Regions from separate parts of the Providencia xihuensis genome, predicted to be linked through region 2. Evidence: predicted binding sites of a transcription regulator. Region 2 holds the regulator's gene; each other region holds the start of a gene.
What was found. The regulator PurR, encoded in region 2, represses purine synthesis genes. The targets are predictions, from matches to a motif close to CANGCAAACGTTTGCNTG.
Positions count from the first base shown of each region.

Region 1: the regulator PurR is predicted to act here: its motif matches at 1,571-1,588, upstream of glyA (serine hydroxymethyltransferase).
Region 3: the regulator PurR is predicted to act here: its motif matches at 5,469-5,486, upstream of gltS (sodium/glutamate symporter).
Region 4: the regulator PurR is predicted to act here: its motif matches at 2,263-2,280, upstream of purH (bifunctional phosphoribosylaminoimidazolecarboxamide formyltransferase/IMP cyclohydrolase).

Region 1 is NZ_CP169565.1:1,725,687-1,733,288, forward strand. Features, by position in the region: gene hmpA (NO-inducible flavohemoprotein) at 32-1,231, opposite strand; gene glyA (serine hydroxymethyltransferase) at 1,694-2,947, shown strand; gene ACE2AL_RS07635 (3-phenylpropionate MFS transporter) at 3,027-4,178, shown strand; gene ACE2AL_RS07640 (molecular chaperone) at 4,221-4,916, opposite strand; gene ACE2AL_RS07645 (fimbrial protein) at 4,927-6,009, opposite strand; gene ACE2AL_RS07650 (fimbria/pilus outer membrane usher protein) at 6,018-7,602, opposite strand, start outside.
Region 2 is NZ_CP169565.1:2,682,139-2,689,740, reverse strand. Features, by position in the region: gene ACE2AL_RS12045 (helix-turn-helix transcriptional regulator) at 1-720, opposite strand, end outside; gene punC (purine nucleoside transporter PunC) at 1,037-2,260, opposite strand; gene punR (DNA-binding transcriptional activator PunR) at 2,384-3,295, shown strand; gene purR (HTH-type transcriptional repressor PurR) at 3,296-4,321, opposite strand; gene sodB (superoxide dismutase [Fe]) at 4,755-5,333, opposite strand; gene ACE2AL_RS12020 (Grx4 family monothiol glutaredoxin) at 6,391-6,735, shown strand; gene rnt (ribonuclease T) at 6,811-7,455, opposite strand; gene gloA (lactoylglutathione lyase) at 7,583-7,602, opposite strand, start outside.
Region 3 is NZ_CP169565.1:302,089-309,690, reverse strand. Features, by position in the region: gene spoT (bifunctional GTP diphosphokinase/guanosine-3',5'-bis pyrophosphate 3'-pyrophosphohydrolase) at 1-1,172, shown strand, start outside; gene trmH (tRNA (guanosine(18)-2'-O)-methyltransferase TrmH) at 1,178-1,891, shown strand; gene recG (ATP-dependent DNA helicase RecG) at 1,907-3,988, shown strand; gene gltS (sodium/glutamate symporter) at 4,086-5,300, opposite strand; gene ACE2AL_RS01340 (uracil-xanthine permease family protein) at 5,537-6,925, shown strand; gene ACE2AL_RS01335 (AsmA family protein) at 7,037-7,602, shown strand, end outside.
Region 4 is NZ_CP169565.1:440,048-447,649, forward strand. Features, by position in the region: gene purD (phosphoribosylamine--glycine ligase) at 1-469, opposite strand, end outside; gene purH (bifunctional phosphoribosylaminoimidazolecarboxamide formyltransferase/IMP cyclohydrolase) at 487-2,076, opposite strand; gene ACE2AL_RS01965 (hypothetical protein) at 2,362-2,520, shown strand; rRNA gene ACE2AL_RS01970 (16S ribosomal RNA) at 2,779-4,318, shown strand; tRNA gene ACE2AL_RS01975 (tRNA-Glu) at 4,451-4,526, shown strand; rRNA gene ACE2AL_RS01980 (23S ribosomal RNA) at 4,864-7,602, shown strand, end outside.

The sequences.
Region 1 (7,602 bases), 960 kb from region 2:
TCTTCTAAACCGAAGAGCATTTTTTTATCTATTAATTCAGGGACAGCACTTTATGTGGGCCAAAGCACTCATAATGGATAGCATCGGCATCAACACCCATCGAAATTAATTGTTGACCCACATGTTGCATAAAGCCTACTGGACCACAGAAATAGAATTGCATATTCGGTTGGTCAATCCATTCACGTACTTTCTGTAAATCCATTAATCCTTCATATTGGTAATCAAAGCCGAGGCGGTCACTGCCTCGAGGCTGGTTAAACCAAATGGCAGAATGCCCCATTTTTTGTTTGGCCATCAATTGCTGGATTTCGTGGTTAAACGCATGAACAGCTCCATTTTCAGCCGCATGTAGCCAGTTGATCGTTGCTTCATGGCCTTGTTGCGTCAGGTGGTTTAGCATGCTTAACATTGGCGTCAGGCCAACGCCTGCTGAGATGAGTGTGACGGGCGTTTGGTTATCAACATCGATAAAGAAATCACCACATGGTGGTGCTAAATAAATACTATCCCCTTCATTGATGTGCTGATGCAAGAAATTAGACACAGCGCCTTGGTCTTCGCGTTTTACTGCGATACGGTAACTTTGGCCATTAGGTGCTGTCGTTAAGGAGTATTGGCGGATCTCTTGGTTCTCGAATCCATCATGATTAATATAAATTGTGATGTATTGACCTGGGCGATAGCCTGCGACGGGTTTTCCATCAACAGGGACGAACTCAAAGCTAGTAATAACATCGCTTTGTGGTTGTTTTTGTTTCAGTTTAAATTCGCGTAAACCTTCCCAACCCCCATTTTTATCGGCATTTTCTTGGTAAATTGAGGCTTCACGACCAATAAAGATATCGGCTAATACCCCGTAGGCTTTGCCCCATGCATCAAGCACTTCTTGACCAGGATTAAGGAGCTCATCAATGGCAGCCAGTAGGTTTTCGCCGACGATAGGGTAATGTTCAGGCTTAATATTTAAACTAACGTGTTTTTGCGCAATCTTTTCAACGGCAGAAATTAATGCTTCAGGGGTTTCAATATGCACAGCATAAGCGCAGATTGCATTAAATAATGCTTCACGTTGCGCACCATTAGCTTGGTGAGTCATATTGAAAATATCTTTTAATTCAGGATGTTGAATGAACATTCTGTCATAGAAATGTGCGGTAAGTTTTGGTCCAGTGGCTGCGATAGCAGGAATGGTTGATTTAACGATAGCGATAGTTTGGCTGTCTAACATACAGGTGCTCCTGAATTTTTTTCATGTTCTCTGTTAGGAAGAGTTTGGCATTTTTTCTGAAGCATCCAAAAATATAGCACTTAATTTTCAGTGGGATAGCTGAATTTTGTGCCGAAAATCTTCACTTTTATGAGAGACATAAAGTTTATTTATAAACATGTATTTTAAATGCAATTTATAATATTTAAGGGTATCTGTAAAGATGCAAATAGACAAAATAGGGCAAAAATAGGCACATAATGAGAAGGGACTCGCAATACCAGATATTCCTCCGTCAAAATTTAAAATTTGAGCTATTTTATAATGAGGCTGAAAGTGGTAAATGACGTGAAAAAAATTAATGCAATCGTTTGCGTATATTTTTTCTTTAGGGCTATCTCAAGAACGAAAAAGAGTTTACACTGTGTGCTATTGCGATGAATTGATTGTCAACCTATTGAATTGCTGAGGCAGGAGAAGCGAATGTTAAAGCGTGAAATGAATATTGCAGACTATGATCCAAAATTATGGGAAGCAATGGAGCAAGAAGTACAACGTCAAGAAGAACACATTGAATTAATTGCTTCTGAAAACTATACCAGTCCACGAGTCATGCAGGCTCAAGGTTCTCAGCTAACCAATAAATATGCAGAAGGGTATCCAGGCAAACGCTATTACGGCGGTTGTGAGTATGTTGATGTCGTTGAGCAATTAGCGATTGACCGCGCAAAAGAATTATTTGGTGCAGACTACGCAAACGTGCAGCCACACTCTGGTTCACAAGCGAATGCGGCAGTTTACATGGCATTGCTACAACCAGGTGATACTGTGCTGGGTATGAATTTGGCGCACGGCGGCCACTTAACTCACGGTTCCCCAGTTAACTTCTCTGGTAAATTGTACAATATCGTTCCTTATGGCATCGATGAAAGCGGTAAGATTGACTACGACGATATCAAAGCGCAAGCTGAAAAACATAAACCAAAAATGATTATCGGTGGTTTCTCTGCGTATTCAGGCGTGGTTGATTGGGCTAAAATGCGTGAAATCGCAGATGCTATCAATGCTTACTTATTCGTTGATATGGCACACGTTGCGGGTCTGATTGCGGCAGGTGTTTATCCAAACCCAGTTCCACATGCTCACGTTGTGACAACCACAACTCACAAAACATTAGCGGGTCCTCGTGGTGGTTTGATCCTCGCGAAAGGTGGCGACGAAGAGCTGTACAAAAAAATCAACTCAGCCGTATTCCCTGGTTCGCAAGGCGGCCCTTTAATGCATGTTATTGCAGGTAAAGCCGTAGCACTTAAAGAAGCCATGGAACCTGAGTTCAAAGTCTACCAACAACAAGTTGCGAAAAATGCGAAAGCAATGGTCGACGTTTTCCAACAACGCGGCTATAAAGTTGTTTCTGGTGGAACTGAAAACCACCTGTTCTTAGTTGATTTAGTTGATAAAAATATCACGGGTAAAGATGCTGATGCTGCATTAGGTCGTGCGAATATCACCGTAAACAAAAACAGTGTACCAAACGATCCGAAGAGCCCATTTGTCACTTCAGGTGTGCGTATTGGTTCTCCAGCAATTACGCGTCGTGGTTTTAAAGAAGCTGAAGCGCGCGAGCTAGCGGGCTGGATGTGTGATATTCTAGACAACCTCAATGACGAAGCGACCATTGAGAGCGTGAAACAAAAAGTATTAGCAATCTGCAAAAAATACCCAGTTTACGCATAATATAACGACTTTTAGTTACCTAAACCCGCTTCTACTGTTAAGTATGAGCGGGTTTTTTGCATTGAAAAATGGAGGGATGATGGTCATTCCATCAACGCGCTGGCTAGCAATTGATTATTTTACCTACTTTTTTGCATACAGTATTTTCTTGCCGTTTTGGTCTGTTTGGCTACAGGGTGAGGGCATTGATGCCGAAATGATCGGTGTTTTGCTTGGTGTAGGCCTTGCGGCTCGTTTTCTTGGGGCGATGTTTATCACACCATTAGTTAAAGAGCCGTTAAAATTAATTACTGCATTGCGGTTGTTGGCTGCATCATCCTTAATTTTTTCCATTGGCTTTGCTTTTGGTTCCCATTGGGCATGGCTGCTTTTTGTGATGATTGGTTTTAACTTATTTTTCGCTCCAATGGTTCCATTAGGGGATTCATTGGCAGGAACATGGCAGAAACAATTTACGTTTGATTATGGCAAAATCCGTGTTTGGGGCTCGATAGCCTTTATTATTGGTTCTTCATTAATGGGTTATCTAGCTGGGGTTTGGGGCCATAAATCAATTATGGTTGCTTTGATTATCAGCTGCTTAGCTTTATTATTGGGGGCGATGTTGAGGCCTACAATAATGCCTGCGGGGGCGGCAAAAGCAGATAATGGTAATAAAGTTACTTTTAAACAACTGATTGCTGATAAAAATGTGGTCAGATTTCTGATTTGCGTGACTTTATTGCAAGGTGCTCACGCAGCTTACTATGGTTTTGCCTCGCTGTTCTGGAAGGAAGCGGGATATTCAGACTTAGTGATTGGTAACTTATGGTCATTGGGTGTTGTCGCAGAAGTTATTGTCTTTATGTTGAGTCACCGTTTATTTAGGCGCTGGAGTGCACGTAACTTACTGTTGTTATCCGCATTCTGTGGAATAATCCGTTGGGGAATGATGGGGGCATTTACCGCATTACCTATGCTTATTATCGTGCAAATTTTACACAGTGGAACGTTCACTGTTTGTCATCTTGCGGCAATGCGTTTTATCAGCGCGCGTAAAGAAAATGAAATTATCCCATTACAGGGTGTCTATTCGGCACTGGCGACGGGTGGTGGTCTAGCGGTATTAACAATTATTGTCGGTTATATTTATGAGCGTGTTCCTGCTCATCATGGCGTGGTCTTTTATTTGATGGCGCTACTTGCTGTACCTGCGTTATTTATTCGCCCTAAAGTGACTGCACAGTCATAATCTTCCCATCAAAGAGCTATAAATGCAGTGAAACACCTTCATTTATAGCTTGGTTTGATGCTCAATTTGCTGCCCAGTATCATCAATATAAACCACGGTAATATTTTCTCCATTAACCACTTTTTTCCCCGAGGGGATTGTCTGAGTCGAAAATGGTGCGATCATTAAACTTTTAGCAATAAGCTCATTGGCGTTATTTGCTGTGTAGATATTGGCAATGCTGAGAAAATAAGGTGTTGGGTTATTCACGGCTAATAGCCCGTTATCGGCATAAAATTTAGCGCTATCCAATAATGTATCTGGAAGGGGTAACAGCGAAATAGGGCGGTAAAACACTTTAATTCGAGTTTGGATGGCAAACTGGAGCGTATTCATACCCTGGGTGTTTTTAGGCTTGGGGGCGATATCCAAAACATTTAAATAATAAACAGACTCTCTATCCATGGGTAAGTTATTACCAAGAAAACGGATGCGGAGCTGAACGCCTTCATTAGCGGCTATTTTGTTGATAGGCGGCGTGACAATAAATGGCGCATTGGTTGTTTCGGGTGTCGAATTAATATTCCCTTCATCTATCCAACTTTGGATTAACGTCGGCTGTTCACTGTAATTAGTCATCTGAATGCTAACCATTTTTTTATCACTGGGAAAAATAACCCGAGTTCCTTGTAAAACAAGGCTTGCTTGTGTTTGTAAACTTATCAGTAATAAGGCAATTCCTCCTAAGTATTTCATCATCGCTCCTTTTTTAGTTGTAAGACATTACGACAGTTGCCGTACCAGATACCGCCCCTTGAGTGACAATATTGGGGTTATAGGGATAATAATAAGCCCCTAAATTGACGGAAAAGGATGGTGAAATGGGATTGCCTTTTGGGACGAAAAAAATACTTGTGGCAGTATTTTGTGCCGTTACACTGTCTGAAAGGAATAAAGGGGCGGTGAGGTTATTCGTTTTGACGAGCCGAAAACCGACACCTTTAGCACCTTGGGTTAGGGTATTGTTTATCGTGGTTTTATCATTTGCCAGTAAGCTACCGCTGGATAAAAACATAGACACATCGCGAGAAGCGGTGCTACCCGCGAGGAAATCTTGGCACGTGAAATTCAATGTGAATGGCGTGTAGCCTGCTCGAGTCACATTTTTGACAGTATTGATACTGACAGGCGGAAGCGAAACGACTAATCCTTGATTAGTAAAATTACAGGTTGTTAGGATTGGGTTATAGGTTAACTGCATCGGTTGGTAAAACATATCTTCAGCATGTGTTGGCCATTGCAGGGTTAACAGAAACGTGACTAAATCTGAGAGAAGGCGCAGTAGCCAAGGGATAAGACCTAATGCCGTTACATCCGTTGCCATCATTACTGGGCTGATTAACACACTGTTACCTGCAACCTCTTTATAATTATTTGCGGGTGGGCTGCTGAGTAATTTAAATTGAATCGTAAAATTTGTATCTAGATTAGAGGCGGGGTAGGTACCTGGGGGAATATTAGTCACGCTTGATTGACTAATACCGCTGACCGAGATAGAAACCACTTGTTTCCCACCATTAAAGCCAATCGCAACTGTTGATTGGCGAAATGGGCTATCAATGCCCACTGTATTTGATTGAAGTAGCCCTGGTGCTACACAGGTATACTGACCTGTGAATCCTGTTCGGGTTGATTTGTTCACGGTGGTTGATGTGCTTGTGAGTTCCGTGGATATATCAAAATTCAGTGGCGGTGCATTTTTTTCTCCCGCATTACTGCAACTGGCAGCAACATCATAGCTTGCGAGTAATAATGCGGGTAAGAGAAGTGCCAGTAGCGTCTTTTTCATCATAACGTCCTTTATCGACAAAAATTATGGTTTTTATCCATGGTATTAACGGGGTCTTTAATTACGCACTCTGATTTTTCCTTAGAATTGAGCTTGATGTACAAAATGGAAGGCCATTGATCGCTCTTAATGTAGATCACTCCAGATTGCCCCACATAACCAATATTTTGTTTTTGTTCATTATTTACCTCAGTACCAAATGGCAGACTTTCCCCATTGGCCAGTGAGGCTCTAAATATGTAAGTTTGACGCGTGTCTGTTTCGAGTTTGATATAATTCACGGCACCTTGATACGGGCTCACATTAGCCATATTGCCAAGGACTTCTGCGCCTGATGTTTTGTCAGTATCAGAAAGGGTATAGGTATTTGTTCGATAAGGTGTTGAATTCGCAACCAATACGACACCTTGCTGATTGGTGAGGGTGGTTTTATCTGAATTGACCATCATGTTATTAGCCAACGGCGCTTCGATAATGGTGTAGGTTTGGCCTGTTTCTCCTGAAAAAACGATATGTTCAGGAATGGCGACCACCGTTCCTCTGGCCCCTAAACCCGCTTGGCGGTAGTTATTGGCTTCAGTATATGAACCTGACAGGGTCGTCGATGGCAGTTGATAGCTGGCATTTGCCCCCACTAAATTATTCCCGCCACTTTGGTTGGTCGCTGTCACTGTGTAATTGACTTGATCATTTTTACCCGCAATGCCGCTAACGCTCAACGCTGTTTGTTGGTAATGTGAATCGGTAAAGTAACTGCCGAGATTAATATTGGCGCGTTTTTCAAACAAAGAGAATGGCACGCTGACATTCGCATACACCCGTGTTTCTTCTTTATTATCATAATTACGAATACGAGAAACCGATACACTGTAGGACACATCATTGTAGTTATTGGCATAGCCCGCTTGGTATTCACGGCTGCTGCCATGGGTATTCCAATAATCGCGATGGGTGCCAGAAACAAAGACCGAGCCGTAACCATCGGCGAGTTGTTGATTCAAATTCAACGTAAAGGTATTTTTTGCACGAGACCCGCGCAGGGCATCAAAATTGGTTAATGATAAGTCGGAAGGTGCATCATTCCCCAGTTGTTGGGAAAGGTCATCTTGATAAGATTTCCACGCGCGATAGTTATCTTGGGCGTAGATAGTATCCATAAAGCTATAATAACCGCTCGTTGAGTAACGGTAAGACGCCAACGTTAAATTGGTTGAGGTTGAATTAATGTATTTGCTGTAAGTCAGTCGATAACTTTGCCCACTCTGAGAGCCAGCGTCTAGTTTTGCATTTGCGTGTGTCACATCAGCGGAAATAGCACCAAAACTGAAGTTCCAACCACTCCCCACAACGCCGGAATAATATTTCTCACTGAACAACATACCTGCATAGAGAGTGACGAGGTTATTCAGGCCGTAGTGTATTTCACCTTGTGTAAAATTAGGCTGGTAGTGTGTGCTTTCAATGTTTGTTTTTCCAGCAAGAAGGTTGTAGGTATAAATGCCTTCTTTAAGCATATCAGGAACCGCAGAATAGGGGACGGTGAAGGTTTCTTTGCGGCCATCCGCCTCTTGTACAACGACAAATAAATCCCCCCCG
Region 2 (7,602 bases):
CGAATAATCTGATTTTAAAAAGGCGGACGGGGTCATAGTAAAGTATCTTTTGAAATCTCGATAAAAATGAGATTGATCATAATAGCCTGTTTCAAACCAGCGATAAGTATCATGATCTATTACCATGTTTTTTAAAACGTGTTCTAAGCGGCAATTGATCTGGTAGCGTTTGGGTGTAATACCGTACTCTTTTAAAAACTCTTTTTGAATGACACGCAGATGAAAACCTGTCTCATCGGCAATATCGGTGATTTTTTTTGTTGGATTACGGTAGAGCAATTCGATGATTTCATCCGTGAAATGCGGTTTTTTGGTCGCTTTAGTTTGAGTAAAGCAATCTAACAGCTCTTTAAAAGATGAACAGGCAAGCGCTTCAAACCAGTTATCTTGCCAAATATCAGCAAGGGCAATGGGCCTATCCGTATAATTGAATGTCCGTTGGGGTAACAAAAAGCGTAATGCGTCGTGGCGAATACGCAATACCATGGTTTTTGCATGATTAGGGTTTGCTGTAAACGTATTGATTCTCGGTATGATGAGTTGAAATGAGTTAGTCGTAGAGTGGCCGTCAGCAGACATACAAATTGGATCCGATGAAACCCAAATTTCAGCCCCTGTCCCTGGAAAAATTTTAATCGCACTGGTGAACTCTTTGATAATCAAAATAGAACTAACAAAGCCTTTCAATTCATCTGGTGGATAATACTGTTTCAACATCATACTTGAGCACTCATTATTTGTTATGGTAATGATAGCGTTTTTTGACAAGAAAAATAACCATTGAAAGCATGAGTTTTAGAAGATAAAAAAATAAAATAGCTTTTTTTTAGTGAAATACGCTTTAATTAGGTAAAGGTCGCTAATGGATAATGCGTTAAACCGCATTTTTAAGCAAATATCACCTGCTACGGAATATGACAAAAGCGTAGTCAATGCCTACAGTTAGCTTAAGAATAATATATTTGATTAATGGGGAAGTAATAATGAGAAACTGTACCGCATAGTAGCGGCACAGCGTATAACGAATCTAAAGGAATTAATTTGCTTGGCAATCAACTGGTTTTAACGTTTTTTCATCTTTGACAGCGCAGCGCTGCATAAAATAACCAATCGCCATTGGAATAATGGTAAAGGCCATCACACCCGTTGTTGCAAGAAGTGGGTCAAAAGTTAAAGCGGAAACTAACAAGCTAGCTAAGAAGCATAAGCCAAGTTGTAAAGCGTTTTGTAATGCCGCTGCTTTACCACTTGCTGTAGGGAAGGTATTTAATGCTTTTGAAACAGCTATTGGATACGATGCTCCGTTCATGGCAGCCATAAAGCAAAATGGAATTAAAATCATGGTTAATGATGGTTTAGTATAGATAGCCATGATGAATAATATAGACATGCTAACTGCATAACCAATTAAGAGTAGTGGGAATAAGATTTCAGCACGCACCTTGGCCAAAACAAGGCGACAACCATAGCCACCAACAATGAAAGCAAGTGTTTGGGGGATATAGCTCAATCCAATATCCGCTGGGTTAAAGCCCATATTACGTAGGATAAAGGGGGAGCCAGTTAACCAAGCAAAAAAGCCTGCACTGCAAGAGGCATAGACTAAGACGTTGCCACTAAAAATGGGAGAGCTCAGTAACTTACCAAATGAGATTTTGGTTTGAGGCTGGTTTTCATCTTCGTGTTTTTTTACAGAAATATTTTTGAGGAAAAATGTCGGTAAGAGTAATAAAACACCGACAGCCATTAAGATTAAAAAGATAGCTTCCCAAGTTTGGTGTTCAAGCACCCATGCACCTAATAACGGCGCAAGCGCAGGGGAGAGCGCGACTAATGGCATGATAGATGCGAAAACTTTTTGTGTGCTTGCTTCATCATAACGGTCGATAACAAGGGCTTGCCATAAAACGGCGGCGGAGCACACACCAACGGCTTGTAAAAAACGCAAGGTTAATAATTGTGTTGCTGTCGTGGCCCAAAAAATCGCTAAACTGCTCACAATAAAGATAGTAAGACCAACGATGAGCACAGGCTTGCGGCCAAGTTTATCTGAAAGTGGGCCCCAAAGTAGCTGAGCAAACGCGAAGCCTGCTAAAAAGATACTGAGAGAAGCACTGATAGCCCCTTCTGTTGTGCGCAAAGAGGTCTGCATTGCACCAAAAGCAGGCAGGTACATATCAATGGCTAAAAACCCCAACATGCTTAATCCTGCAAGGTACAGCATAAATCCAGGGGAATTTTTTTTCACAGTCGTCGTCATAATGATTTACTTATCTGATATTTAAAAAAATGTTAACGGTGATGACATTGTATAGGCTATTTTTTTGTCTTGTGAAACGGTAATATTTGGATCTTGCTATCAAAATATTTGAAAGGAGAGACTATGTGGTCAGCTCATGCACTTGAAGTAATTGATGCCGTTGCAAGAACGGGGAGTTTCAGTGGTGCCGCAGATGAGTTACACCGCGTACCTTCAGCAATCAGCTATACCGTCAAACAAGTTGAAGAATGGTTAGCCGTTCCCTTGTTTGAACGTCGACACCGGGACGTCATTTTAACCGAAGCAGGGCTGATTTTTATTAAAGAAAGCCGTTCTGTTATCAAAAAAATGACAGAGACACGTCATCAATGCCAACAAGCGGCTAATGGTTGGCGTGGGCAGTTCAGCATTGCAGTTGACTGCATCGTTAAACCACAGCGGACTGAGCAACTTATTCTCGATTTTTATCGCCATTTCCCTGACATTGAATTGTATATACACCCAGAAGTATTTAATGGTGTTTGGGATGCCTTAGCGGATGGCCGCGTGGATGTGGCGATTGGTGCCACCCGAGCTTCACCGATTGGCGAACGTTACAGCTTTCGTGATATGGGGTTTATGTCGTGGATGTGTGTCGCAAGCCCTGAACATCCATTAGCAAAAATAGAACATAGCCTAACAGACGATGAAATGCGTGCATATCCAAGTTTGTGCTTAGAAGATACTTCTCGAAGTTTACCTAAACGAGATACTTGGGCGCTGGATAACCAACGGCGTTTAGTGGTTCCCTATTGGGAAAATGGCTTAGCTTGTTTGACAAATGGCCTTTGTGTGGGGATGGTGCCCGAACATCGAGCAGCTCCTTTATGCGCAGAAGGTAAACTGGTGGAATTGACATTAGCACAGCCATTTCCACCCAGCCCATGTTGTTTAACATGGGTAGAAAAAAACACCTCTCCCGCACTGAGCTGGTTATTAGATTATCTTGGCGATAATGAAACGCTCAACGCAGAATGGTTATCAACATCATATTGATTATCGACGATAGTCAATAAATGGTCCATCAGCAACTGAACGACGCTCAACAAGACGAGGATGAACTTCGATAGTTTGAGCGTCTTCGCGCTTATTCACTATACGGTCTAATAACATAGCGAACGCCATTTGCCCTAAACGCTCTTTAGGTTGGTGGATAGTAGTCAATGCAGGCGTAAAATAGCGCGCATTGCGCACATTGTCGTAACCGATGATTGAGATATCCTGTGGAACGCGCAAGCCCATTTCATCTGCCGCACAAATCGCCCCCATTGCCATGATATCACCACCACAGAAAACGGCGGTAGGGCGCTGTTTATGGCTCAAAATCTGCATCATCGCTTTATAGCCAGACTCAGGTTCAAAATCCCCTTGGACAATCCATTCGTCTTTTAAGGTCACTTTGGCTTCTTCCATTGCTTTTTGGAAGCCAGTCAGACGCCCAATCCCAGTATTCCGCTCAAGGGAGCCTGGGATCACACCAATATCACGATGTCCTCTATCAATGAGATAACGTCCTGCGAGATAGCCCCCATGGAATGAATTATCGATGATGCTATCGGTAAAATCCCCTCTCGATGTGCCCCAATCCATTACCACCATCGGAATATTGCGATAATCTTCGAGCATGCCAATGAGTGTATCAGGATATTCAGAACACATTACCAGCAGGCCATCGACACGTTTTTGTGCAAGCATTTGCAAGTAGGCTTTTTGTTTACCCAAATTATTATGAGAGTTACAGAGGATCAGTGTGTAGCCTTTTTCATAACAGCTGTTTTCAACGGATTCGATAACTTCAGCAAAATAAGGCGCCTCACTCGACGTCGCTAACAAACCAATTGATTTCGTGTGATTCACTTTTAAACTACGGGCAACCGCACTAGGTGAATAATTGAGCGCTTTGATGGCAGCCCAAACCGCAGCCTTGGTGTCATCAGCCACAAAGCGCGTTTTATTAATAACATGGGATACGGTGGTGGTAGAGACGCCAGCGCGTTTCGCCACATCTTTAATCGTTGCCATGGGGGAATAAAACTCCTGACCAACTATAGGTCTCTCTAAGAATTCTAGTTAAAAAATTACCTGCATATTGATGCATAGATCCTTCGCTGGCAATAATTTAGCGATTTGTTGTCGATTTTGTCTGATCTAGCGCAAAAACGAAAGAAATAATTGATGTTATAACATGTGATATAGACACTGGTTTCGCTTTTTTGGATGTGTATACTTAATAACCTTATAGTTTGAGTGGTTATTGTTAATTCAATTTTGTTAGGATGAGAGGAACTCATGGATACAGATGTTAAATATGGATTACTAGCTGCGCTGGGTTCATTAGCAATGATTATTTTTATTGCTGCACATATCTTCTAATTTGTGTTTCATCTTCATTGGGTGAATGCATAAGGGCGAGTTTTAACTCGCCCTTAATCGATCTAGAATAACTGTTTAATAATTAAGCTAAATTTTCTTCTACAAATTTCCAGTTAACTAGTGCCCAGAAATTTTCTAAATATTTAGGGCGTGCATTACGGTAATCAATATAATAAGCGTGTTCCCAAATATCTACTGTTAACACAGGTTTATCATCACCAGAGATTGGTGTTGCTGCGTTAGATGTGTTAACAATAGCTAAATTACCATCGGCTTTTTTCACTAACCAAGTCCAGCCAGCCCCAAAGTTTTTGGTTGCTGCATCCGTAAATTGTGCTTTAAACTCGGCGAAAGAACCAAAGGTTTTATTGATAGCGTCTGCAACTTTCCCCGTTGGTTCGCCACCTGCATTTGGTGCTAAGCAGTGCCAATAGAAGGTATGGTTCCAAACCTGAGCCGCATTGTTAAATACCCCAGCTTCAGAAGTCTTAATGATTTCTTCTAACGATTTACCTTCAAAATTAGTGCCTTTGATTAGGTTGTTTAAGTTAACAACGTAGGTATTGTGGTGCTTACCGTAGTGGTATTCTAAGGTCTCAGCAGAGATATGAGGTTCTAAAGCATCTTTTGCATACGGTAGAGCGGGAAGTTCAAATGACATAACGTACTCCTTGATTGCTTTTGTATCAAAACATATGGGTGTTTGCTCGTAAAGTGAGCTAAGTGTCGTACTTCATTGTTTATCTACAGTTTTGCCAAATGGCCTGTATGATTCTTAATATATTAATAGTAACACGATTAACCCTACAAAGGGTAAATGTAATCGCGTTAATCGCATGTTAACAATAAAATGTTTGAATAATATTTTATTGTTATTGGATTAAGTGATGTGTTCGGTTCTTGCATACAGAGAACATGTAGAAATAATAACGAGCGAGGGGGGTTCTAAAGGACTGTCATCAATGGGGGCAATATTGCAGAGGATTGGCATAATACTTTGAATTTTTAGTATTTATTTGCCAGTGGTTGACATTAGTTCCAGCCAATGAAAGTTCTAATCAAAAAAATGACATTGATGAAAATGATAGTTGTAAGCAAGTAGATAAAAGCCTTGAAGAAAAGAGGGGTTATGTCTGGTTGCACCCGATCTTTAATAATAAAAAATATCATAAATACAAAAAATGGGACGACTATTAGTAAGGTTGTAATGGGATTGCTATGCATAAGATTCATATTTTAGAAAAATATAATTCTATCCTTATTGCAGAGTTGTGCAAGTATGATGAGAGAGCTATGTGGGGCATATCAAGTAGATCTACGTTGCTAAGTATAGTTATACCGTATTTTATTGCTACCCTCACGTTGATTTATTGTTATTTGTTTAGATTAATGCAAAACAATTAGCAAAATATGAAGTTAAACATATTGTTAAAGACATCAAATTGGCAGATAGATCACCGTTAAATATAGACAATATACTCTTAGTGAAAATGATGTTTCGCTATAAAACAAGGTATAGTTTTGTTTGACTTGAATCATAAATAAGTCACAATAGTAGCAAATCAAAGGAGGGGGATTCCCCCTCTTTTTTCATACAATAGCCGTTGACATATTCAAAGCAAAATATCGTATTACGTAGTATATTTTAGGGCTAAAAATCAATTATCTAATTGATAAATAAAAATATACTAATCATGTTTAATGTTAAGGAAGTAAAAATGACAACAATTGAAAGAATTGAGCGCCAAATTAAAGAAAACCCAATTTTATTATACATGAAAGGTTCTCCAAAACTTCCGAGCTGTGGTTTTTCAGCTCAAGCAGTTCAAGCCCTATCTTCATGCGGTGAGCGCTTCGCTTATGTTGATATTTTACAAAACCCAGACATTCGTGCCGAATTGCCAAAATATGCAAATTGGCCGACTTTTCCTCAGTTATGGGTAGATGGCGAGTTAGTTGGAGGTTGTGACATTATTATGGAAATGTTCCAACGTGGTGAGCTGCAATCACTAATCAAAGAAACTGCGGATAAATATCGCCCAGAAGATGACGCTAACGCGTAATCACTGAATAGTAATAAAAAACCGCAGTAGATAAAACAAAAGCTGTTTATCTACTGCGGTTTTTTTATTGTCTGTTTATTTTTCGTCTTCAATAATTGGCCAACCACCAAGTTTCTTGAATTTATTCACAATTTCGCAAAATAAAAGTGCAGTGCGATTCGTATCATACAGTGCACCATGGGCCTGTTTACCATCGAATGGTATTCCTGCACTAACACAAGCTTTCGCTAAGATTGTTTGACCAAATACTAAGCCACTTAATGCTGCGGTATCAAAAGTCGCAAAAGGATGGAATGGGTTGCGTTTTAGCCCCGCACGTTCGGCAGCATTCATGACAAAACTGTGATCGAAATTTGCGTTATGTGCAACAATTATCGCGCGGTTACAATCAGTATTTTTCATTCCTTTACGGATGACTTTAAAAATGGCATGTAGTGCATCATACTCACTAACCGCACCACGCAATGGGTTTGTTGGGTCAATACCAGTAAACGCAAGAGCGGATGGTTCTAAATTGGCACCTTCAAATGGATCAACATGGAAATGCAGTGTTTCATCCATTGAAAGCCAGCCATCTTTGTCCATTTTTAGTGTGATAGCGGCGATTTCAAGTAGACCATCTGTTTTCGCGTTAAACCCACCCGTTTCAACATCAATAACAACAGGGTAGTATCCCCTAAAACGGCTTACTAGGGCATTCGGATTATTTTTTTCAGACATTCGGACTTTCGATTATAAAGTTGCTGATTAGCATATATTATGCCTAAATCAGGAAAAAATGGCAGAGAAACTCAGAAGAAAGTTTAAACGGCTATTGACCGCTTAAACTTAGAAATAGTAAATGCAATTAATGGCCTAAACCTTTAC
Region 3 (7,602 bases), 2.1 Mb from region 2:
TGCCAGTTGAAGTCCAAATTCGCACCGAGGATATGGACCAAATGGCAGAGATGGGCGTTGCTGCTCACTGGGCCTATAAAGAGCAAGGTGAACAAGGCACTACAGCGCAAGTCAGAGCACAGCGTTGGATGCAGAGCCTGCTTGAATTACAGCAAAGTGCAGGTAGCTCATTTGAATTTATCGAAAGCGTGAAATCAGACTTATTCCCTGATGAAATCTACGTTTTCACCCCCGAAGGTCGTATTGTTGAGTTACCAACAGGCGCAACCCCTGTTGATTTTGCTTATGCGGTGCATACAGATATTGGACACGCTTGTGTTGGTGCTCGTGTTGACCGACAACCATACCCGTTATCCCAGTCATTGAGTAGTGGTCAAACCGTTGAAATCATAACAGCGCCAGGTGCACGTCCAAATGCCGCTTGGCTTAATTTTGTTGTCAGCTCAAAAGCTCGCGCCAAAATTCGCCAGTTACTGAAAAATTTAAAACGCGAAGACTCAATTAATCTTGGTCGACGGTTACTTAATCATGCTTTAGGGGCAGGAAATAAACTCGCCGATATTCCTCAAAATCATATCGATGCTGAACTGGCCCGCATGAAGCTCAATTCTATTGATGATTTGCTTGCCGAAATAGGCTTAGGCAACGCTATGAGTGTTGTTGTCGCGCGTAACTTACAAAATAATCCACAGGGCACACTAGAAGATCAAGCTGTCATTGAAAGCCGTAATAAACTGTCTATCAAAGGTGCTGACGGTGTTTTAATCACCTTTGCAAAATGTTGCCGCCCAATTCCTGGTGACCCTATCGTGGCACATATTAGCCCTGGAAAAGGCCTAGTTATTCACCATGAATCTTGCCGTAATATCCGTGGCTACCAAAAAGAGCCCGATAAATTTATGGCCGTTGAATGGGATAACGAAACTGATACCGATTTCATCGCTGAAATCAAAGTAGACATGATTAACCATCAAGGTGCGCTTGCAAACCTCACGGCTGCAATTAATGATGCCAACTCAAGCATTCAGAGTATGAATACTGAGGAGAAAGATGGTCGTGTATACTGTGCCTTTATCCGCCTGACCACTAAAAACCGTGTTCAGCTGGCAAATGTTATGCGTAAGATACGTATCATGCCAGATGTTCTACGAGTAAGCCGAAACCGTAACTAACGAATATGAATGAACGCCGCTATCGCCGCATTTGCCAAATGATGGCGATGCGGCAGCCAGACCTCACGATTTGCCTTGAAGAAATTCATAAACCCCATAATGTTTCTGCGATAGTCCGCAGCGCTGATGCTGTGGGTATTCACCAAATTCATGCTATTTGGCCAGACCAACAGGTTAAATTATCCGTCTCTTCCGCCGCAGGTAGTAACAGTTGGGTAAAGGTTATCTCTCATCAATCAACTGAAGATGCTATTTCACAAATAAAATCGCAAAATATGCAGGTATTAGTGACAAACTTATCTGAGCACGCTGTTGATTTTCGCGAAATTGATTATACCCGCCCAACTTGTATTATGGTGGGACAAGAGAAAAAAGGTATTTCAAAGCAAGCGCTCGCACTGGCAGATAAGCACATCATTATTCCAATGGCGGGTATGGTGCAATCATTGAATGTTTCTGTCGCCTCTGCCTTAATACTCTATGAAGCGCAAAGGCAGCGGCAATTAGCCGGCATGTATGACCGCCAACACAGCACGCTGTCAGCGCAAGAGCAGCAAGAGTGGCTATTTGAAGGGGGTTATCCTGTACTTGCTGAAGTGGCTAAACGCAAAGGCTTGCCGCGTCCATATATCAATGAACAAGGGCAAATTGAAGCCACTGATGATTGGTGGGTGCAAATGCAACTAACCGAAAAAATGAAAAGACAACAATTTGGTTAAGGAAAAGGAAAGAACATGAATAGTGGGCTACTTGATACCATTTCACTGACTTCGCTGCATGGAATTGGTGCAAGCCAGTCAGAAAAAATGCGTAAAATCGGTTTGAACACCGTTCAAGACCTACTTCTTCATTTTCCACTTCGCTACGAAGACCATACCCGTTTGTACCAAATCAAAGACCTTTTACCTGGAACAACGGCGACTATCACAGGTGAAGTGATCCAAACAAAAGTGGTTTTTGGTCGAAAGCGAATGATGACCAGCCTCATTACTGATGGAACAGGCAACTTAACACTGCGCTTTTTTAATTTCTCTGCTGCGATGAAAAACAACTTAGCAGAAGGCCGACAAGTTACCGCCTATGGCGAAATTCGCAGAGGTAATACAGGCCCTGAGATTATTCACCCTGAATATAAAGTTTCTCAAGATACAGGCAGTATTACGCTGCAGGAAAATCTAACGCCTGTTTATCCCACTACAGAAGGGGTTCGCCAAGCCACATTACGCAAAGTCATGGATCAAGCTCTGGTCATGCTTGATAACAATAAAATTAAAGAGTTACTTCCTGAAGAACTGAGCCGTGGCATGATAAGCCTGCCAGATGCAATACGATTACTGCATAACCCGCCCCCCAATGTTGCACTCAGTGAATTAGAAAAAGGTCACCATCCTGCACAAAAACGTTTGATACTTGAAGAATTGTTAGCTCACCACTTAAGTATGTTAGCAATTCGAGCTGGTAACGAACGTTTGTATGCACAACGGTTAACCTCTAATGGCAAGCTAAAGGCACAACTGCTCGCACAGTTACCTTTTTCACCAACCAATGCACAAAACCGTGTTGTGGGTGAAATTGAAGCTGATCTCGCGAAAGACTCACCAATGATGCGTTTAATTCAAGGAGATGTGGGCTCAGGAAAAACCCTTGTTGCTGCATTAGCCGCTGTATGTGCTATCGAAAATGGTAAGCAAGTTGCCTTAATGGCACCGACTGAAATTTTAGCTGAACAACACGCAAATACTTTCAAACAATGGCTCGAACCATTGGGCATCAAGGTCGGTTGGCTTGCTGGTAAACAAAAAGGGAAAGCGAGGGAACAACAACAGGAAGCTATTGCAAGCGGTGAAGTTTCAATGGTAGTTGGAACGCATGCTATTTTCCAAGAGCAAGTGAAGTTTAATCGCTTAGGTTTAGTGATCATTGATGAGCAGCATCGTTTTGGCGTTCACCAGCGCCTCGCTCTGCGTGAAAAAGGAGAGCAGCAAGGGTTTCACCCTCATCAACTTATTATGACCGCTACACCAATTCCACGCACGCTAGCGATGACCGCCTATGCGGACTTAGATACTTCCGTTATTGATGAACTCCCTCCTGGGAGAACACCCGTGACTACCGTCGCCATCCCTGATACACGACGTAGTGATATTATCGAACGTGTACGCCAAGCTTGTATTGACGAAGGTCGCCAAGCCTATTGGGTATGTACACTCATCGAAGATTCTGAGCTATTAGAAGCCCAAGCAGCTGAAGTGACAAGTGAAGAACTGGCACTAGCACTCCCTGAACTCAAAGTGGGCCTCGTTCACGGACGAATGAAGCCAGCTGAAAAACAAAGCATTATGGCGGCATTCAAAAATAATGAAATTCAGCTACTTGTCGCGACAACTGTAATTGAGGTTGGTGTTGATGTCCCCAATGCCAGTTTAATGATTATTGATAATCCTGAGCGTTTAGGCCTTGCTCAACTGCATCAATTAAGAGGCCGTGTAGGTCGTGGGGCGATTGCTTCTCACTGTGTACTTTTATATAAAACGCCGCTCACCCATATCGCCAAGCAACGCCTACAAGTCTTACGTGATAGTAACGACGGTTTCGTCATCGCCCAAAAAGACTTAGAAATTCGCGGGCCAGGAGAATTATTAGGCACGAGGCAAACAGGCAATGCTGAATTTAAAGTGGCTGACTTACTCCGTGATCAATATATGTTGCCAGAAGTGCAGCGCATTGCTCGCCATATTCAACAACAATACCCTGAAAATGCACAACAAATTATTGAACGCTGGCTACCTGAGCGCGAGCAATATGGGCATGCATAATCCATAATCCACGTTCTAAATACACTTCTTTAAACGAAAATTGCCGTGAACTTCTTCACGGCAATACCTGTTTTACTATCGATAATTAGAATATTAATTATCCCGCAATAGTCGGGAAAACGGGTAACATCAGATACAATTTAATGACTATAGCATTCACAATATCAATAAAGAATGCACCAACCATTGGTACAACTAAGAATGCTAAGTGAGATGGTCCTAATCTATCTGTAACCGCTTGCATGTTTGCAATCGCTGTTGGTGTTGCACCAAGGCCAAAACCGCAGTGACCTGCCGCTAAAATAGCCGCATCGTAGTTTTTGCCCATCACACGGAAAGTAACAAAAATCGCGTATCCCGCCATTACACATGCTTGCACGGCAAGAATAACAATCATTGGAATAGCTAATGATGCCAACTCCCATAGTTTTAAGCTCATTAATGCCATCGCTAAGAACAATGATAAGCTAACGTTACCTAATACAGAAACCGCACGGTCAAACACCCGGTAAAAGCCCAGTATGGATAAGCCATTACTGAGGATCACACCGACAAAAAGAACACACACAAATTTCGGTAAAGCAAACACCGTTTCCGCTAATAAACCCGAAAGGTAGCTACCGACCAATAAGCAGATAGCGATTAAGGCAATGGTTTCAATCAGCACCATTGAACTTATCATACGGCCTGACTGTGGTTTTTCAAACGCTGTTGGAACGTCTTTATCGTCTTCTAGTGTACCTGGCGTCGGAATATTTCGCGTTAGGAATCGTGCAACAGGGCCTCCTATTAATCCCCCTAAGACCAACCCAAATGTTGCACATGCCATTGCAACTTCGGTTGCACTTTTAAAACCATAGCTTTCAGAGAATATTTTCCCCCATGCCGCGCCAGTACCATGACCGCCAGAAAGTGTGATTGAACCAGCAAGTAGCCCCATTAATGGGTCTAGTCCCAGTAGTTTTGCAAGGGCAATCCCCACAGTATTCTGGACAAGCAATAAACCGACAACCACAAAAATAAAGATAAACAACGCTTTACCACCTGCTTTTAAACTCGCTAGGTTGGCATTTAGACCAATGGTGGCGAAGAATGCCAACATCATCGGTTCTTGAAGTGATAAGTCGAAAGACAAGCTCCAATCAAACATTTGCTTCAGCAAAAGTAGACTAAAAGCGACTAACAATCCGCCTGCAACAGGCTCTGGAATCGTGTATTTTTCTAAAAAAGGAACGGTTTTAACGAGTTTCCGTCCAAGCAGTAATACTAATGTAGCTGCTACCAAAGTCCCGTAGACATCGAGATGATACATTTACGTACCTCGTCTGTTGTTAAAATTATTAAATATTAGTAAGACGTTAATTTCTTCCTTAAAACGCCAAAAACAGGTGAACAGATTAGAAAAAAAAACTGTTATAAATACAAGTCAAAAGATATAAAAATGTGATGAACTTAGTTTAACTATTTACAATATTTATTTTGCGCAAACGATTGCTTTTTAATTTAGTCGCTTTACAATGCGTTTTTTGTTGGTGGGAAATGAAGGCAATGAATACAGCAACGTCTGAAAAACAAAATACGGAATCAACGATAAACACCCAAAGTGAGCTCATCTATAAATTAGAAGATAGACCACCGCTTCCCCAAGCCCTATTCGCGGCTGGGCAGCACCTTCTCGCGATGTTTGTTGCTGTTATCACCCCCGCAATGCTGATCTGCCAAGCCCTCGGGTTACCTGCACATGATACCCAACGTATTATTAGCATGTCTCTATTTGCTTCTGGTATTGCCTCTTTAATTCAGATTAGAGCATGGGGGCCTATTGGTTCAGGGTTATTATCTATCCAAGGAACCAGTTTCAACTTTGTTGCACCTTTAATTATGGGAGGTGTTGCACTCAAGCAAGGTGGGGCAGATATTCCATCCATGATGGCGGCACTATTTGGTACGTTATTAGTTGCTGCGCTCACTGAAGTTATTTTGTCTCGCTTCTTACATTTAGCGCGTCGCGTCATTACGCCATTGGTCTCTGGTGTTGTTGTAATGATTATTGGACTATCACTGATCCAAGTCGGTCTCACCTCTATTGGGGGCGGCTATGGGGCAATTAGCGATAATACCTTTGGCTCCCCTGATTATTTAATTTTGGCAGGCATTGTTCTCGCAGTCATTATTCTGCTCAACCGCCAAAAAAATCCCTATCTACGAGTCGCCTCTTTAGTCATAGCAATGGCAGTAGGCTACCTTGCTGCTTGGTGGATGGATATGCTACCAAATGCGCAGCCAACTGAGCCAAATCAGTCTATTATCACTGTACCTGAACCTTTCTATTATGGTTTATCATTTGATTGGAACTTGTTGATCCCCCTGATCTTAATCTTTATGGTAACTTCTTTGGAAACCATTGGTGATATCACCGCAACCTCTGACGTTTCTGAACAACCCGTTCGAGGCCCACTTTACATGAAACGTATTAAGGGTGGCGTATTAGCAAACGGCTTAAATTCAATGGTTTCCGCCGTATTTAATACCTTCCCAAATTCCTGTTTTGGTCAGAACAACGGGGTTATTCAATTAACTGGTGTTGCTAGCCGCTATGTGGGTTATATCGTCGCATTGATGCTTGTTTTACTGGGGTTGTTCCCTGCTGTTGCGGGTTTTGTACAGCAAATCCCTGAACCCGTTCTTGGCGGTGCAACCATTGTGATGTTTGGGACGATTGCGGCATCTGGTGTGCGTATTGTTTCCCGCGAGCCACTTAATCGCCGAGCGATTATGATTATCGCGCTGTCACTCGCTGTTGGAATGGGAGTTTCACAGCAGCCGTTAATTCTGCAATTTGCCCCAGACTGGCTGAAAACCTTGTTTTCTTCTGGTATTGCCGCAGGCGGATTAACAGCAATTGTACTGAATTTAGTTTTCCCACTCGAAAAATAATCGTTCATCTAAACCGCTAGAGTTGAATATTCTGGCGGTTCTTCTGTATGCTATCCTTAAATTATCGCGATATTAAACGCATTCCCCCACAAATTTGAGGAGCAGCTAGCTGTGAAATGGTTAATTAAATTTGTTACCTATGCATTCTTGCTACTGCTGCTATTGTTTATCGCCGCCTACATTGGGTTACAAACGCGCTGGGGAGCATCCTATTCGAGTCAATTCCTTAGCAAATTTACTGACTACGATATTCATGTAGGGATTATGGGACATGAATTTTCCAACCCTGGCGAATTCATCTTCCAAGATGTACAATTAACCTCACAAAACAAAGACTTGTCCCTAGATGCACGTCAAATCGTGGTTGATGTAAATTGGCGCAATATTTTCAGTGGTACAGCGATCCGTCGCTTCATCATCACACAAGGTGAGCTTTCTACCACCCTATCCCCTGAATTAACACCACTGCCTATTTCGGCGGATATTCTGCAATTTGAAAATAGTCAGCTAACCCTTAAACAAGGTGATGACACCATTTTCGCTACAGGGTTTACTGGGGGGATCACGCCGTGGAGGCCGACAGTGAATCATCCGTTTGGCTATGGCGATTTTCGTTTCACCTCCAGCCAATTAAAAATCAATGAATTACCATTTAAAAATGTGGCACTGACTGGAAA
Region 4 (7,602 bases), 2.2 Mb from region 2:
CAATAACACCTTTGCCCGCCGCTAAGCCATCAGCTTTAATCACGATAGGTGCGCCGACTTTATCTAAATACGCTAACGCGGGTTCCACTTCTGTGAAATTTTCATAAGCCGCAGTCGGAATATGATGGCGAGCTAAAAAGTCCTTAGTAAATGCTTTTGAACCTTCAAGTTGTGCAGCCCCTTTTGTTGGGCCAAAAATTGTTAAGCCTGCCGCTTTAAATGCATCGACAACGCCAATCACTAAAGGGGCTTCAGGGCCGACAATCGTTAAATCGATTTGTTTTTCTTTGGCGAACTGCAGCAGGCCATCAATATCAGTAGCAGAAATATTCACATTTTCGATAGCAGACTCAAGTGCTGTTCCTGCGTTACCTGGTGCAACATAAACTTTTTTTGCTAAAGGCGATTGCGCTGCTTTCCACGCTAATGCATGTTCACGGCCACCACCGCCAATAATTAATATATTCATGAATAATCTCCTAATAATTAGTGACGGAAATGGCGCATATTAGTGAAAATCATCGCAATACCATGTTCATTTGCCGCAGCAATGACTTCTTCGTCACGAATTGAGCCACCTGGTTGAATAACACAAGTCACACCAACGGCGGCAGCCGCATCGATACCATCGCGGAATGGGAAGAAAGCATCTGAGGCCATCGCACAGCCTGCAACTTCTAAACCTTCATCGGCCGCTTTGATCCCCGCAATTTTAGCTGAGTACACACGGCTCATTTGGCCTGCACCAATCCCGATGGTCATGTCATTTTTAGAATAAACAATCGCATTTGACTTAACGAATTTCGCGACTTTCCAGCAGAATAAGGCATCTTTTAGTTCACGTTCAGTAGGTTGGCGTGTCGTAACAACGCGTAGTTCTTCTTTTTCTACCATGCCTAAATCACGGTCTTGGACTAATAAACCACCGTTAACGCGTTTGAAATCTAAGCCTGCAACGGGTTTATTCCATTCACCGCAAACAAGTACGCGAACATTTTGTTTGGTTTCAAGAATCGGTAATGCATCATTTGCTACTGAAGGTGCAATAATGACTTCAACAAATTGACGTTCAATAATAGCTTGTGCAGTTGTTTTATCTAACTGACGGTTAAATGCGATGATACCGCCGAACGCAGAGGTTGGGTCAGTTTTGAATGCATTATCATAAGCTGCATGAATATCTTTGCCGATAGCGACACCACAAGGGTTCGCGTGTTTTACAATCACACAGGCAGGCTCATCGAATGACTTCACACATTCCAGAGCAGCATCGGTATCGGCGATATTATTATAAGAAAGCGCTTTGCCTTGAATTTGCTGTGCGGTTGCAATCGATGCTTCTTTTGGGTTTTCTTCTATATAGAAAGCGGCATCTTGGTGGCTGTTTTCGCCATAACGCATATCTTGTTTTTTGATAAAGTTTAAATTCAATGTGCGAGGGAAACGACCAGAAGGCTGCGTGGTATCACCATAATAAGGGGCAACTAACTCGCCAAAGTAGTTCGCTATCATGCTGTCGTAAGCGGCGGTGTGTTCAAACGCTTTTATGGCCAAGTCAAAACGGGTTGCCCAATTCAGCGAATTTTGGTGACCATCCATTTCATCAATAATAGTTTGGTAGTCATTGCTGTTGACTACGATCGCAACGTCTTTATGATTTTTAGCCGCAGAGCGCACCATGGTTGGGCCCCCGATATCGATATTCTCAACCGCATCTTCTAGTGTGCAGTTTGGTTTTGCTACTGTTTGAGCAAAAGGGTATAAATTCACAACAACCATATCAATAGGCGAAATATCATGTTCTTGCATGATTGCGTCATCAGTGCCACGACGCCCTAAAATGCCACCATGAACTTTCGGGTGCAACGTTTTTACGCGGCCATCCATCATTTCTGGGAATCCCGTGTAATCTGAAACTTCAGTCACGTTAAGACCTGATTCTGCGAGGAGTTTCGCAGTACCGCCAGTTGATAGAAGTTCAACACCACGTTCGGAAAGCGCTTTAGCGAATTCAACAACCCCTGTTTTATCAGACACACTAAGCAGGGCACGACGAATAGGACGAAGCAGTTGCATGAGATAGATCCCTTGGATTTGAATAAATAAGGCAATACGAATATCAATGAGTGAAAAGCCACTGGCTTTTCTTATATACCTATTTATAAAAGCGGAATTTGATTGCTTCTTCAATAGCGATATATAAGTCACTAACAATTTCAGAACATAAAAACAAAATCAATGCTGAAATTTCGCGCTAATTGTAACGCAAACGTTTGCGTAATGCGCGATAAATTTTAAATTATTTTCGCTTTGTGGATAACTTGGTGGATAAGTCAGTATAAGTAGGGGTTTTGCTGTGGAATGCAGCAGTTGAATAAAAAAATGCAAAAAAGGGGTTGCCAGATTTTTCTGACTCCCTATAATGCGCATCCACTGACCGGGAACAAGACAACGCAAAGCGCGGTGAACACTGAAACGGCAGCGAGAGATTCTGAAAAGAAAAAGCAAAAAATTGCTTGACTCTCACGGAGGAAAACGTATTATACGCCTCCTCGCAGCAACGACCCAGAAGGTCAAATTTCACGACGAAATGCTGCAACGCTCTTTAACAATTTATCAGACAATCTGTGTGGGCACTCACAGGACACTATCAAAAAAATATTTGATTTTAAGTCTTGAAGAGTGACTAACACGTTAATTCATATATATGAACTAATAGGTAATATGTTTTCGTAAGAAGACATACGACAGTAAACATTCTTTGAGCATCAAGCTTTTTAATTGAAGAGTTTGATCATGGCTCAGATTGAACGCTGGCGGCAGGCCTAACACATGCAAGTCGAGCGGTAACAGGGGAAGCTTGCTTCCCGCTGACGAGCGGCGGACGGGTGAGTAATGTATGGGGATCTGCCCGATAGAGGGGGATAACTACTGGAAACGGTAGCTAATACCGCATAATCTCTAAGGAGCAAAGCAGGGGAACTTCGGTCCTTGCGCTATCGGATGAACCCATATGGGATTAGCTAGTAGGTGAGGTAATGGCTCACCTAGGCGACGATCCCTAGCTGGTCTGAGAGGATGATCAGCCACACTGGGACTGAGACACGGCCCAGACTCCTACGGGAGGCAGCAGTGGGGAATATTGCACAATGGGCGCAAGCCTGATGCAGCCATGCCGCGTGTATGAAGAAGGCCCTAGGGTTGTAAAGTACTTTCAGTCGGGAGGAAGGCGTTGATGCTAATATCATCAACGATTGACGTTACCGACAGAAGAAGCACCGGCTAACTCCGTGCCAGCAGCCGCGGTAATACGGAGGGTGCAAGCGTTAATCGGAATTACTGGGCGTAAAGCGCACGCAGGCGGTTGATTAAGTTAGATGTGAAATCCCCGGGCTTAACCTGGGAATGGCATCTAAGACTGGTCAGCTAGAGTCTTGTAGAGGGGGGTAGAATTCCATGTGTAGCGGTGAAATGCGTAGAGATGTGGAGGAATACCGGTGGCGAAGGCGGCCCCCTGGACAAAGACTGACGCTCAGGTGCGAAAGCGTGGGGAGCAAACAGGATTAGATACCCTGGTAGTCCACGCTGTAAACGATGTCGATTTGAAGGTTGTTCCCTTGAGGAGTGGCTTTCGGAGCTAACGCGTTAAATCGACCGCCTGGGGAGTACGGCCGCAAGGTTAAAACTCAAATGAATTGACGGGGGCCCGCACAAGCGGTGGAGCATGTGGTTTAATTCGATGCAACGCGAAGAACCTTACCTACTCTTGACATCCAGAGAACTTAGCAGAGATGCTTTGGTGCCTTCGGGAACTCTGAGACAGGTGCTGCATGGCTGTCGTCAGCTCGTGTTGTGAAATGTTGGGTTAAGTCCCGCAACGAGCGCAACCCTTATCCTTTGTTGCCAGCGATTCGGTCGGGAACTCAAAGGAGACTGCCGGTGATAAACCGGAGGAAGGTGGGGATGACGTCAAGTCATCATGGCCCTTACGAGTAGGGCTACACACGTGCTACAATGGCGTATACAAAGAGAAGCGACCTCGCGAGAGCAAGCGGAACTCATAAAGTACGTCGTAGTCCGGATTGGAGTCTGCAACTCGACTCCATGAAGTCGGAATCGCTAGTAATCGTAGATCAGAATGCTACGGTGAATACGTTCCCGGGCCTTGTACACACCGCCCGTCACACCATGGGAGTGGGTTGCAAAAGAAGTAGGTAGCTTAACCTTCGGGAGGGCGCTTACCACTTTGTGATTCATGACTGGGGTGAAGTCGTAACAAGGTAACCGTAGGGGAACCTGCGGTTGGATCACCTCCTTACCATTGAAGTGTTTTTGTGAAGTGCTCACACAGATTGTCTGATAGAAAGTAGAGCAATAGGCTATACGTGGGAGACTTATTCGCAAGAATAGGGCTTACATGAAAAGCGCAAAAAGTTTTTGTGATTTTCGTGTCCCCTTCGTCTAGAGGCCTAGGACACCGCCCTTTCACGGCGGTAACAGGGGTTCGAATCCCCTAGGGGACGCCAATTGCGCCGATATCGAGTGAAAGACGATGTCCCCAATAATGATTAAGCCAATTATGCAAATAGTTGGTTTAACAATTATGCTCTTTAACAATCTGGAACAAGCTGAAAATTGAAAACAACGCACATTGTTTATCGCTTAAACAATGTGAGAGTCTCTCAAAAATCTCAACTTGAATAGTGTATTTTGACCTATCGAGTCGACGAGCGAAATGAGTTCAAGGCAGCCCGCGCACAGCAAGCGCAGCGTACTTAAGGTACGTGAGCATTGCGCGCACGGACTAACGCCGAAATCATGAAGCACAGTCACTCGTTATCAGAAGACACCTTCGGGTTGTGAGGTTAAGCGACTAAGCGTACACGGTGGATGCCTAGGCAATCAGAGGCGATGAAGGACGTGCTAATCTGCGAAAAGCGTCGGTAAGGTGATATGAACCGTTATAACCGACGATATCCGAATGGGGAAACCCAGTGCAATTCGTTGCACTATCGTTTGATGAATACATAGTCAAACGAGGCGAACCGAGGGAACTGAAACATCTCAGTACCTCGAGGAAAAGAAATCAACCGAGATTCCCCTAGTAGCGGCGAGCGAACGGGGAGCAGCCCAGAGTCTTAATCAGCATTAGCATCAGGAGAACAGTCTGGAAAGGCTGGCAGTAAAGGGTGATAGCCCCGTATCCGAAGGTGTTAGTGTTGTGAACTCGACGAGTAGGGCGGGACACGTGTTATCCTGTCTGAATATGGGGGGACCATCCTCCAAGGCTAAATACTCCTGATTGACCGATAGTGAACCAGTACCGTGAGGGAAAGGCGAAAAGAACCCCGGCGAGGGGAGTGAAATAGAACCTGAAACCGTGTACGTACAAGCAGTGGGAGCACCCTTTAGGGTGTGACTGCGTACCTTTTGTATAATGGGTCAGCGACTTATATTCTGTAGCAAGGTTAACCGTATAGGGGAGCCGTAGGGAAACCGAGTCTTAACTGGGCGAATGAGTTGCAGGGTATAGACCCGAAACCCGGTGATCTAGCCATGGGCAGGTTGAAGGTTGGGTAACACTAACTGGAGGACCGAACCGACTAATGTTGAAAAATTAGCGGATGACTTGTGGCTGGGGGTGAAAGGCCAATCAAACCGGGAGATAGCTGGTTCTCCCCGAAAGCTATTTAGGTAGCGCCTCGTGAACTCATCTTCGGGGGTAGAGCACTGTTTCGACTAGGGGGTCATCCCGACTTACCAACTCGATGCAAACTACGAATACCGAAGAATGTTATCACGGGAGACACACGGCGGGTGCTAACGTTCGTCGTGAAGAGGGAAACAACCCAGACCGCCAGCTAAGGTCCCAAAGTCATAGTTAAGTGGGAAACGAAGTGGGAAGGCTCAGACAGCCAGGATGTTGGCTTAGAAGCAGCCATCATTTAAAGAAAGCGTAATAGCTCACTGGTCGAGTCGGCCTGCGCGGAAGATGTAACGGGGCTAAACTATGCACCGAAGCTGCGGCAGCGACATTTAGATGTTGTTGGGTAGGGGAGCGTTCTGTAAGCCTGTGAAGGTGTACTGTGAGGTATGCTGGAGGTATCAGAAGTGCGAATGCTGACATAAGTAACGATAATGCGGGTGAAAAACCCGCACGCCGGAAGACCAAGGGTTCCTGTCCAACGTTAATCGGGGCAGGGTGAGTCGACCCCTAAGGCGAGGCAGAAATGCGTAGTCGATGGGAAACGGGTTAATATTCCCGTACTGGTGATAATTGCGATGGGGGGACGGAGAAGGTTAGGCTGGCCGGGCGACGGTTGTCCCGGTTTAAGGATGTAGGCAGGTGAATTAGGCAAATCCGGTTCACTATATGCTGAGGTCTGATGACGAGTCACTACGGTGGCGAAGTAGCTCATACCCCGCTTCCAGGAAAAGCCTCTAAGCTCTAGATTATCATTAATCGTACCCCAAACCGACACAGGTGGTCAGGTAGAGAATACTCAGGCGCTTGAGAGAACTCGGGTGAAGGAACTAGGCAAAATGGTGCCGTAACTTCGGGAGAAGGCACGCTGGCATTAGGTGAAGTGGTTTACCCATGGAGCTGAAGCCAGTCGCAGATACCAGCTGGCTGCAACTGTTTATTAAAAACACAGCACTGTGCAAACACGAAAGTGGACGTATACGGTGTGACGCCTGCCCGGTGCTGGAAGGTTAATTGATGGGGTTATCCGTAAGGAGAAGCTCTTGATCGAAGCCCCAGTAAACGGCGGCCGTAACTATAACGGTCCTAAGGTAGCGAAATTCCTTGTCGGGTAAGTTCCGACCTGCACGAATGGCGTAATGATGGCCAGGCTGTCTCCACCCGAGACTCAGTGAAATTGAACTCGCTGTGAAGATGCAGTGTACCCGCGGCAAGACGGAAAGACCCCGTGAACCTTTACTATAGCTTGACACTGAACATTGAGCCTTGATGTGTAGGATAGGTGGGAGGCTTTGAAGCGTGGACGCCAGTCTGCGTGGAGCCAACCTTGAAATACCACCCTTTAATGTTTGATGTTCTAACGTTGCCCCGTTATCCGGGGTGCGGACAGTGTCTGGTGGGTAGTTTGACTGGGGCGGTCTCCTCCCAAAGAGTAACGGAGGAGCACGAAGGTTGGCTAAGCATGGTCGGACATCATGCGGTTAGTGCAAAGGCATAAGCCAGCTTGACTGCGAGAGTGACGGCTCGAGCAGGTACGAAAGTAGGTCTTAGTGATCCGGTGGTTCTGAATGGAAGGGCCATCGCTCAACGGATAAAAGGTACTCCGGGGATAACAGGCTGATACCGCCCAAGAGTTCATATCGACGGCGGTGTTTGGCACCTCGATGTCGGCTCATCACATCCTGGGGCTGAAGTAGGTCCCAAGGGTACGGCTGTTCGCCGTTTAAAGTGGTACGCGAGCTGGGTTTAGAACGTCGTGAGACAGTTCGGTCCCTATCTGCCGTGGGCGTTGGAAGATTGAAAGGGGCTGCTCCTAGTACGAGAGGACCGGAGTGGACGCACCACTGGTGTTCGGGTTGTCATGCCAATGGCATTGCCCGGTAGCTAAGTGCGGAAAA